One region of the Lysinibacillus sp. 1 U-2021 genome, then DNA from elsewhere that is predicted to be linked to it. Evidence: riboswitches for the same ligand, from Rfam matches in the RefSeq annotation. Region 1 holds a riboswitch; each other region holds the start of a gene.
The links. Region 1 has a riboswitch for S-adenosylmethionine ahead of QH639_RS02830 (bifunctional homocysteine S-methyltransferase/methylenetetrahydrofolate reductase). Riboswitches for the same ligand answer to the same signal wherever they lie in the genome.
Positions count from the first base shown of each region.

Region 2: another riboswitch for S-adenosylmethionine. It lies ahead of QH639_RS06090 (cyclase family protein); the one in region 1 lies ahead of QH639_RS02830 (bifunctional homocysteine S-methyltransferase/methylenetetrahydrofolate reductase).
Region 3: another riboswitch for S-adenosylmethionine. It lies ahead of QH639_RS00400 (methionine ABC transporter ATP-binding protein); the one in region 1 lies ahead of QH639_RS02830 (bifunctional homocysteine S-methyltransferase/methylenetetrahydrofolate reductase).
Region 4: another riboswitch for S-adenosylmethionine. It lies ahead of QH639_RS14200 (YezD family protein); the one in region 1 lies ahead of QH639_RS02830 (bifunctional homocysteine S-methyltransferase/methylenetetrahydrofolate reductase).

Region 1 covers NZ_CP123966.1:533,856-536,056, forward strand. Annotated here, with positions in the region: gene QH639_RS02830 (bifunctional homocysteine S-methyltransferase/methylenetetrahydrofolate reductase) at 1-969, opposite strand, end outside; SAM riboswitch class I at 1,059-1,159, opposite strand; gene QH639_RS02835 (protoporphyrinogen oxidase) at 1,259-2,201, opposite strand, start outside.
Region 2 covers NZ_CP123966.1:1,152,229-1,154,429, reverse strand. Annotated here, with positions in the region: gene QH639_RS06095 (DedA family protein) at 1-204, shown strand, start outside; gene QH639_RS06090 (cyclase family protein) at 235-972, opposite strand; SAM riboswitch class I at 1,064-1,169, opposite strand; gene QH639_RS06085 (YuzC family spore coat inner layer protein) at 1,251-1,655, opposite strand; gene QH639_RS06080 (helix-turn-helix domain-containing protein) at 1,773-2,201, opposite strand, start outside.
Region 3 covers NZ_CP123966.1:83,798-85,998, forward strand. Annotated here, with positions in the region: gene QH639_RS00390 (toprim domain-containing protein) at 1-221, shown strand, start outside; gene QH639_RS00395 (thioredoxin family protein) at 236-547, shown strand; SAM riboswitch class I at 604-707, shown strand; gene QH639_RS00400 (methionine ABC transporter ATP-binding protein) at 790-1,818, shown strand; gene QH639_RS00405 (methionine ABC transporter permease) at 1,808-2,201, shown strand, end outside.
Region 4 covers NZ_CP123966.1:2,756,463-2,758,663, reverse strand. Annotated here, with positions in the region: gene QH639_RS14210 (VOC family protein) at 1-44, opposite strand, end outside; gene QH639_RS14205 (flavin reductase family protein) at 194-679, shown strand; gene QH639_RS14200 (YezD family protein) at 770-925, opposite strand; SAM riboswitch class I at 996-1,091, opposite strand; gene QH639_RS14195 (DUF418 domain-containing protein) at 1,262-2,201, opposite strand, start outside.

The DNA.
Region 1 (2,201 bases):
TATGACAGAACGTTCACGTTTAACCTTTTCATGAAGAGGCTCATACTTTGTTGGCTCCGCTTCCCGAACAATCTCAATCTTTTCAGGTTTCGCATGCTTCTCCTGAACCGGTGATAACTCTTCTAAATACTTCTTTGCTGCTGCAATATGTTTGGGTGTTGTACCACAGCAGCCCCCTATTAAACGTACACCTTGATCACGCAATTCAACAGCCGCTCGACCAAAATAATCAGCTTCTGATTCATAAACGACACGCCCATCCTCTAAGTCCAGAAGTGATGCATTTGGATAGGCCGACATAAATGCCTTATTAGGAAGTTCTACACCTTCAAATGCTAGAATAGTATGGTGTGGACCTAGTCGACAATTGACACCAACAATATCAGCACCTAGGGCTTCAAGCTCATGGAGAGCATTATTTAAAGACATCCCATTTTGTAGAACACCGGGCTCATGCATAGAAACTTGTGCAATAATCGGCAATTTTGTTTTTTCTCGTAGCATCTTTAAGGTTGCTGTTAATTCTTCAAAATCATAATAAGTTTCAAGTAAAAGGCCATCTGGATTCCCTGCAAGTAAGACGCTTGCTTGTTCTTCAATAGTCGCTAATATTTCATCCAAGGTTGCATCACTTTTACGAATTCCCCGAATACCACCAATTGTTCCTAAAACAAATTGACCGCCATCAGCCGCTGCTCGTTTTGCGATGGTGATAGCAGCTTCATTAAATTGTTGGACTTTTGATTCTAATCCATAGCGAGCTAATTTAATGGCATTTGCACCGTACGTATTCGTTTGAATGATGTCAGCACCAGCTGCAATATATTCTCTATGAATCTTTTCAATTAACTCGGGTCTCTGAACATTCATTTCCTCATGGCAATACTCCAATCCATAGCCATATAGCACTGTGCCTATTGCACCGTCTGCCGTCAATACATGCGTTTTTAACCTTTCAAGCAATCCCATAAAATTAGCCTCTCTTCCTATGTCTCTATATAATAAAAAGCCTTCTTTCATAAAAAAAGAAGGCTTTAACGATTCATCATTGTTGTTCCTTCTCATCTTCGACTCAACGGTCTTCTGGATTTAGCACCTGACAATAAAGTTGGTTGCTGAAGCTTCAATGGGCCAGTCCCTCTGCTTCTCTTGATAAGAATTAAGTATGAATTTTTTAAATAATTAAAAGAATCATATCGTTTACTGACGAATGAGTCAAGACTATTTCACATAACAAAGTTTTTTTTCACTTAAAATCTTAGAAATTGGCAAGTTCATTTGCAAGCTCTTCGCCAATTTTTTTCCCGTTTTGAATACAAGCACCAATACCTACGCCAAAATATGAGCACCCTGCAATCGATAAATTAGGATAGTTCTCATGTAATTCTTGTAGTAGTCCTTGTAATGCTTCACGATGCGCTAAATCATATTTAGGCATTTGATCAATCCACTTTGTTACATTCACAACAGTTGGCTGCTCCTCTATTCCTAGGCTCTTTCTCACATCTTCTAAAGCAACTGCTGCCAATTCTTCATCAGTCATGGCACGTAGTTGCTCATAGGCTGGATTGATGCTCTTATAAAAGAGTCGCACAAGTAATTTATTTTCTTTCGATGTATGCTTCCATTTACGACTAGTCCAAGTTGCTGCATTACAAGTAACGTCTGAATTATGGGAAACAATATAGCCCGTTCCATCTGCTGGCAATTTAGCGTCTGGCACATCAAAACCTAAATAGATAGTAATTGCTGACGCTGTCGTAAATTGGTTAAAATAGCGGTTTAAAGATTCATCCTGTAGCAGATTTTGGACAGAATCATTCGGTAATGCTAAAACGACATAATCTGACTCAATAATTTCACCATTAGCTAAAGAAATTGTGTAGTTCTTATCTTGTTTTTGAACATTTAGTGTAGTAACACCCTTGATAATTTCTACATCGGATAAGGTTTGTTCAAGTCGATTAATTAAAGAAGATAAACCATTTTTAAAGGATATAAATTTTTTGTTCGCTGCTTTAACAAATTGCTCACGATTCGCATCAAAGCCTTTAATAATACTTCCAAAATCATTCTTATAATCAATTAAATACGGTAAAGTAGAGCCAATAGAAAGCTGATGTAAATCTCCCGAATAAACACCTGCAAGGACTGGTGCAATTTGGTTTTTCACCAGTTCCTCTCCTAAATAGTAAGTTAAA
Region 2 (2,201 bases), 620 kb from region 1:
CCTTATAGAAAGTTTGCTCTTTTTGCCTATACAGGGGCATTTATTTGGACGTTCACATTTATATCATTAGGAAAGATGCTTGGAGAGAAATGGCGATTTGTTGGATACTATTTAACCCATTACAGTATCTATCTTATTCTTTTATTTATTATAGGGATGCTCATTGCTTATTTTTTATTTAAAAAAAGAAATGGACAAAAATAAAAGTCGGTATACGCTATACCGACTTTTATGTTATGGCAAAATAGCAAAAGATCGCACAGGGAAGCCAGATGCTTTTTCTGGCTTAGGTACGATATTGAAGATGATAGCGCCTTTCGCAGGTAGCTTGTCCAAATTCGTCATTAGCTCAATTTGATAGGTGTCTTGGTCAAGCACAAAATATTCGCCATCTAGCTTGCCATTTTTACGAAAATCAGCAGCAGAGTCCGTATCGAATGTTTCATGACCAATTGCGCTTACCTTGCGTTCTTGTAGTAAAAACTGTAAAGCTTCTAAACCCCAGCCAGGGATATGGTTATGTCCATCTGCATCCTTATTACTGAAAGCCTCTTTATCTGGCCAGCGCTTACTCCAATCTGTACGTAATGCTACAAATGTTCCTGCTTCAATTTCTCCATGCTTGTCCTCAAAATCAAGAATATCTTGAACACTTAATGAAAAATCATGGTTGCTCGCAGCCTCCTGTGATTTATCAATAACAACAAGGGGGAGAACAAGCTCTTTTAGTTCTAATTCTTCTAAGTAGCGAGTATCTCGCACAAAATGAATGGGTGGGTCGATATGTGTGCCATATTGACCAGGGAACGTGAATTGTTGAGCGAAGAAACCATCCTTATGAGAAAATAACGTTTCAAATTTAGCGTCCTCAAACATAAAAAAATGTGGAGAATTAGGGCCGAATGTATGTGTTAAATCAACCCACTGTTTCGATTTTAGTAATTGCAATGCTTGCAAAAGTTCATTAGACATCGATTTCCCTGCTTTCTGTAAAAAATAGTGGTAAATAAAAAGGAGTCCCCTAATAGAAGAGGACTCCTGCTTGAAACAACGGTAGTTCTTCTTCTCATCTTCAAGGCTGATCATTTTGCCAATTGGAATTAGCACCATACTGTTAGCTGGTTGCTGAGACTTCGTCGGGCCAATCCCTCCGTCTCTCTTGATAAGAAAAGTAATATAAGAATTTTCAGAAATAACAATACAAACACTTTAGCATAGTTTTTTATAGTTTACAAGTTCACTGGGAATTTTCACCAATTCAAATTCAAGGTGACTCCACAACAATCATTATCAATCAGACGTATTCTAAAACTGTCTGGTGTATAGTTCGTTTCAAATTTCATCGTAATACCTGTTGATGTGATTAATTTTTCAACCTCTGTTTTATTTGAAAGTTGAGCAGCATTCATTAAATCATGTGCGAATTGTTGGGAGCTATCTATTTTATCCGTAAGTAATTGGGCTTGCTGCATCATCGCCTTTATCCGTGTTGCTGAAGCTTTTAATTTGTGTGTATCGACAGGTGGAAAAGGATTATTGGTCGGCATTGCTAAATGTTGCGAAAAGGGTCTAATGGCAAAATGATTAGCGATAGGCGATGTTGGATAATGATAGGGATGCACAAAATACGGATAAGGATTGTAATACAAGGTCATTCCTCCTATCCTATAACTGATATCCTATCTTATGTAGCCAAACTACATTCGGTGTTATTTTGCGGTGCAATGTTTGTCCTCCTCACCATTTAAAAAGGAAGCTAAAGTAAGCTTTTTTTAGCCAAGTACATTCAAGACATCATCAATTTTTTTACTATGTGATAAAATGCCATAATTCATCCATGTTAAAAAGTCTACTTCATAGACACAGCTGCTTTTAACGGCAGCTAGGTTTTTCCAAGTAGGAGTTTTTAAAATAGCACGTTCCTCATTTTCATAAATGGAATGTTGCTTATCAAATGTAATAAATAAATGATCCGCATCTAATTGCAACAATTGATCAAATGTCAGTTGTGCTTTACGTTGATTGTGCGGAATACTCCATACTAGTGAATGTGGCATTAAACCTAAGTCACGATATAAAATGGGGCCCGTATAGCCACATTCAGGACCGGCGTATAGAGTAATGCTAATGGCTGAAATACGGAGAAATGCCACACTTTGCCCATAAACTGATTTGCTAAGAATTCCTTTTGCTTGTTGTAC
Region 3 (2,201 bases), 450 kb from region 1:
AAGAACTACTGGATCCCTATGAGGGCTGTGAGCTATTTACTTTTTTTGATGCAGATACTTCTGGCGATAAGCTACGTGCATTAATGGACAGACATTATCCAGAAGCTGAGCATCTGCGCACAATGCCAACATATAAGGAAGTAGAAACGACACCAAGAAAAGTGCTAGCGATGATTTTACTGCGAGCACATTTTTCAATCCATAATGAATATATTTTGTAAGGTTGCGTGAGTAAATGGAAGAATGGTCAACAGAGCAGTGGGAAGCGGCTAAACAGTCAGGAGACAAAACTGCATTTTATTTATATACACCGATGTGTGGAACATGTGCAGTGGCATCTAAAATGATGTCCATTATTGAACAATTACTGCCACAGCTACAAATTGGTAAAGCAAATATCAACTTTTTGGAACACATTGCTTATGAGCATCAAATTGAAAGTGTTCCATGTCTACTCATCAGTGATGGCGGAAAAGTGACAGAAAAGATTTATGCTTTTCAATCCGTACCATTTTTATATGAATTGTTAAAAAAATCAATTGACTGAACTTTACTAGCGTGGTAAAGTATCAAATATATTACTAAAACATTAAATATATCGAACTCTTATGAAGAGTGGCGGAGGGAAGTGCCCTATGAAGCCCGGCAACCATCACAATGTGAAAAGGTGCCAAATCACCCAAAGATTTTTCTTTGAAAGATGAGAGAACGGTTTAACGTATTATACGTGACCCCTTCTACTTGTCTGTGAGTGAAGGGGTTTTCTATATGAGAAAAGGAGTATTCGCTATGATCCAGCTTCAAAATATTACAAAGAAATACAAAACAGCAAATGGCGAATTAACGGCAGTCAAAGACGTCAACCTTACTATTAATAAAGGTGAAATTTTTGGCATTATTGGCTATAGTGGTGCTGGTAAAAGTACCATGATTCGTTTATTAAACGGTTTAGAGAAACCGACAGCAGGAACAGTAACGGTGAACAATCAAGAATTTTCATCGATAAAAGGGCAAAAGCTTAGAGCGGCTAGACAAAAGGTAAGTATGATTTTCCAGCATTTCAATTTACTTTGGTCTAGAACAGTTGCCGAAAATATTGCATTCCCTTTAGAAATCGCAGGCTTCCCAAAGGCTCAACGTGAAGCACGTGTGAAGGAATTAATTGCCCTTGTAGGCTTAGAAGGGCGCGATAAGGCATATCCATCCCAGCTTTCTGGTGGACAAAAGCAGCGTGTAGGAATTGCACGTGCATTAGCGAATAATCCAGAGGTTTTACTATGTGATGAGGCGACATCGGCACTCGATCCTGAAACAACGGATGCTATTCTTGATTTACTCGTTGATATAAATGAACGCTTAGGCTTAACTATCGTCCTGATTACCCACGAAATGCATGTCATTCGCAAAATTTGTCATCGTGTAGCAGTGATGGAGGCAGGCGAAATTGTGGAACGTGGTGAGGTATTGCAAGTCTTCCAAGCCCCACAGGCGGCTATTACTAAGAAGTTTGTATCTCAAATTACAGACACTAAGGAAACACAGGATACGGTAGCACAAATTAAAACAAACTATCCAACTGGACAACTTGTCAAACTTATTTTTGTTGGTGAAAAAACAGAACAGCCAGTCATCTCACATCTTGTGAAACAATTTGATGTAGAAGTAAGTATTGTTCACGGAAATATTTCACAAACAAAAAATGGTGCATATGGTACATTGATTGTGCAAATTGATGGCTCTCAGAAAAACGTCACTGAAGCCCTTCGTTATTTAAATACAGTGGAAGTACAGACGGAGGTGATTGAAAATGCTAACTAATCTCTTTCCGAATGTAGACTGGGAAAATATGTGGCAAGCTACGTATGAAACTTTATACATGACAGCTATATCAACGGTTGTGACATTTATTCTTGGGTTAGTCATTGGTATTGTTCTATTTTTAACTAGTCCCAATCAGTTATGGGCAAATAAAATCGTTAACTTTTTAACGGGATCACTCGTTAATATTTTCCGTTCCATTCCATTTATCGTATTAATTATTTTATTAATTCCATTTACGAAGTTGTTACTAGGTACAATTCGTGGTGCCAATGCGGCGTTACCTGCTTTAATTATCGGTGCAGCACCGTTTTATGCTCGTATGGTATTAATTGCGTTACGTGAAATTGATAAAGGTGTCATTGAAGCGGCTCGTTCAATGG
Region 4 (2,201 bases), 2.2 Mb from region 1:
GGTGATTCCACTTGATGAACCAAATGATCAAAATATAAAGTCATGGCCATTCCCCTTTCTTTCCCCATTACCTTTACCTGTATGTTTGATTAGTTTAAAATTTACTCAAGAAAAGGAGTTACTAGTAGGATATGAAAAAAAGTTTCGTTTACCTACAAACTCCGTTCACTAATTTCATAAAGAGGTGATTTGAATGACAGATTTAGTAGCTGCTTTTAAATTGGCATTAGGTAATTATCCTACAGGCGTAACAGTTGTCACGACATGTCATGACACAAAACCGATTGGCTTAACCGTCAATTCCTTTGCATCTGTTTCAATCGACCCGCTCCTTATTTTGTGGTCACTCGATAAAAAATCTCAGCTCCATCCTTATTTCACGACTGCGCCAAATTTTGCGGTCAATATTTTAGCGAGTGATCAAGAGCATTTATGTACACTATTTGCCAGTAAAATCCCTGATCGCTTTGCACAAGCAAAATGGTCAACTTCCTCTTTAGGACTACCGATTTTACATGATACAGCAGCTAATTTACAATGTAAAACATTTCAGCAAATCGATGCTGGCGACCATACCATTTTTATTGGGCAGGTCGTAGACATTACAAATGCTCAAAAAGAGCCTTTGCTTTATCATCGCCGTCATATCGGTCCCATACCAAAAAGCTTTTATAGCTAGCCTTTACACAAAAAAAGGGCCACTTGTAAGCACAGGAAATCCTTCATGCTTATAGGTGGCCGTTTGACATAAGTTCTACTGAAATCATTGTTATTTTTTCTGCGGAAATCTCTGCTTTTCAAGCCTATTAATTTGCACAATCACACCATCTTGAATCGTAATATGCACTTCACCAAATTCAAGATTTTGAATCGCCTTCGCAATTGCCTCTAGTTTCTTATCATCTACTTTTACTGACTGAGCCATACGATACACCCCTTCTTTTTTATCCTTATTGTTCATAAAGAGGCCAACGCATCAAACTGATTGATAGCCCCTCCTATCTCTCAGACACCATCTGTTGGATTTGGCACCTGTTGTTCGGTTGCCGAGGCTTCATTGGGCCAAGTCCCTCCACCTCTCTTGATAAGAGTACTGCGTTTCTTGAAAATAATTCTATAATTCTGCTATAGGAATGTCAATACAAAATATTAGAAAACCTAGTTGAATACTATGCAATATGTCGTTTAGATTAAAAGACTCCCTATACCTAAAGTATTTTATGCCTAGTCAGTGAGAAATAGATGGCAATCCATTAATTTATTACAAGCTCCATTTCCTCATCATGAATTCAAGTGGGCCTCGATGATGTTTAGTCCTCCACCATACAGAAACCACGACACATCCTAAAAAATAACAGCAGGCATACAGCATGGAAAAAGCAAGTGTTTGGTTCTCCAGCTTTTGGCAAATAATTAGTATTCCAATGCCTATAACAACATGGCCAACATAATGCGTTAAAGACATTTGTCCAGTTAATATGAAAGATTGAATAACTTTATTTTTACATGTCTCTACAAGATAGATGGAGCCAACAATGATAACAATAGCCGAAGCCGAATTAGAGAGGACATACATCATATTCGGTGGAATCGGTCCTGTATCAAATAAATACAATGCACTCTCTACATCTAATAAATGAATGGTTGTCATCTTAATGAATAACGTTGAACAAGTCTCAGTCACGATGACTAGCAATAAGCCTATCACCAGTAAGTTTTTTCTTAATGTATGATTTGTTAAATCTAATGTGCCCATTACCATCCCTATCAGAAAGAAGCAAATCCAGGGGAATAGTGGATGATAGCCATTAAACATCAAATTTCTTATAAATCCAGCTGGTGTCCAAAAATCAAGATACTCTAGTAGCACATATGTTGGATGCCAACCAGCAAGGTAACTAAATTGAATTTGAAGCCATTGTGAAAGGATAAGGATGGCACCAATTATGAAGATCATCATTTTCTTGGATTGGGCAATCAAACAAGCAGCAACAAACATATACACGCCATAATAATGTAAGATATCTCCTGTCCAGCCGATTGCATATAATATAATCCCTATCGTAAATAACAAAAGCGCCCTCTTCCACAAAGTAAGTCGATTTTGACGAAGAAGGATTGGGTCCTTACTCTCTCTAGCCTGACGAGTCATTAAGGCTGTCCCTATTCCTGCTAGCATGACAAATACGGCCGAAGCACGT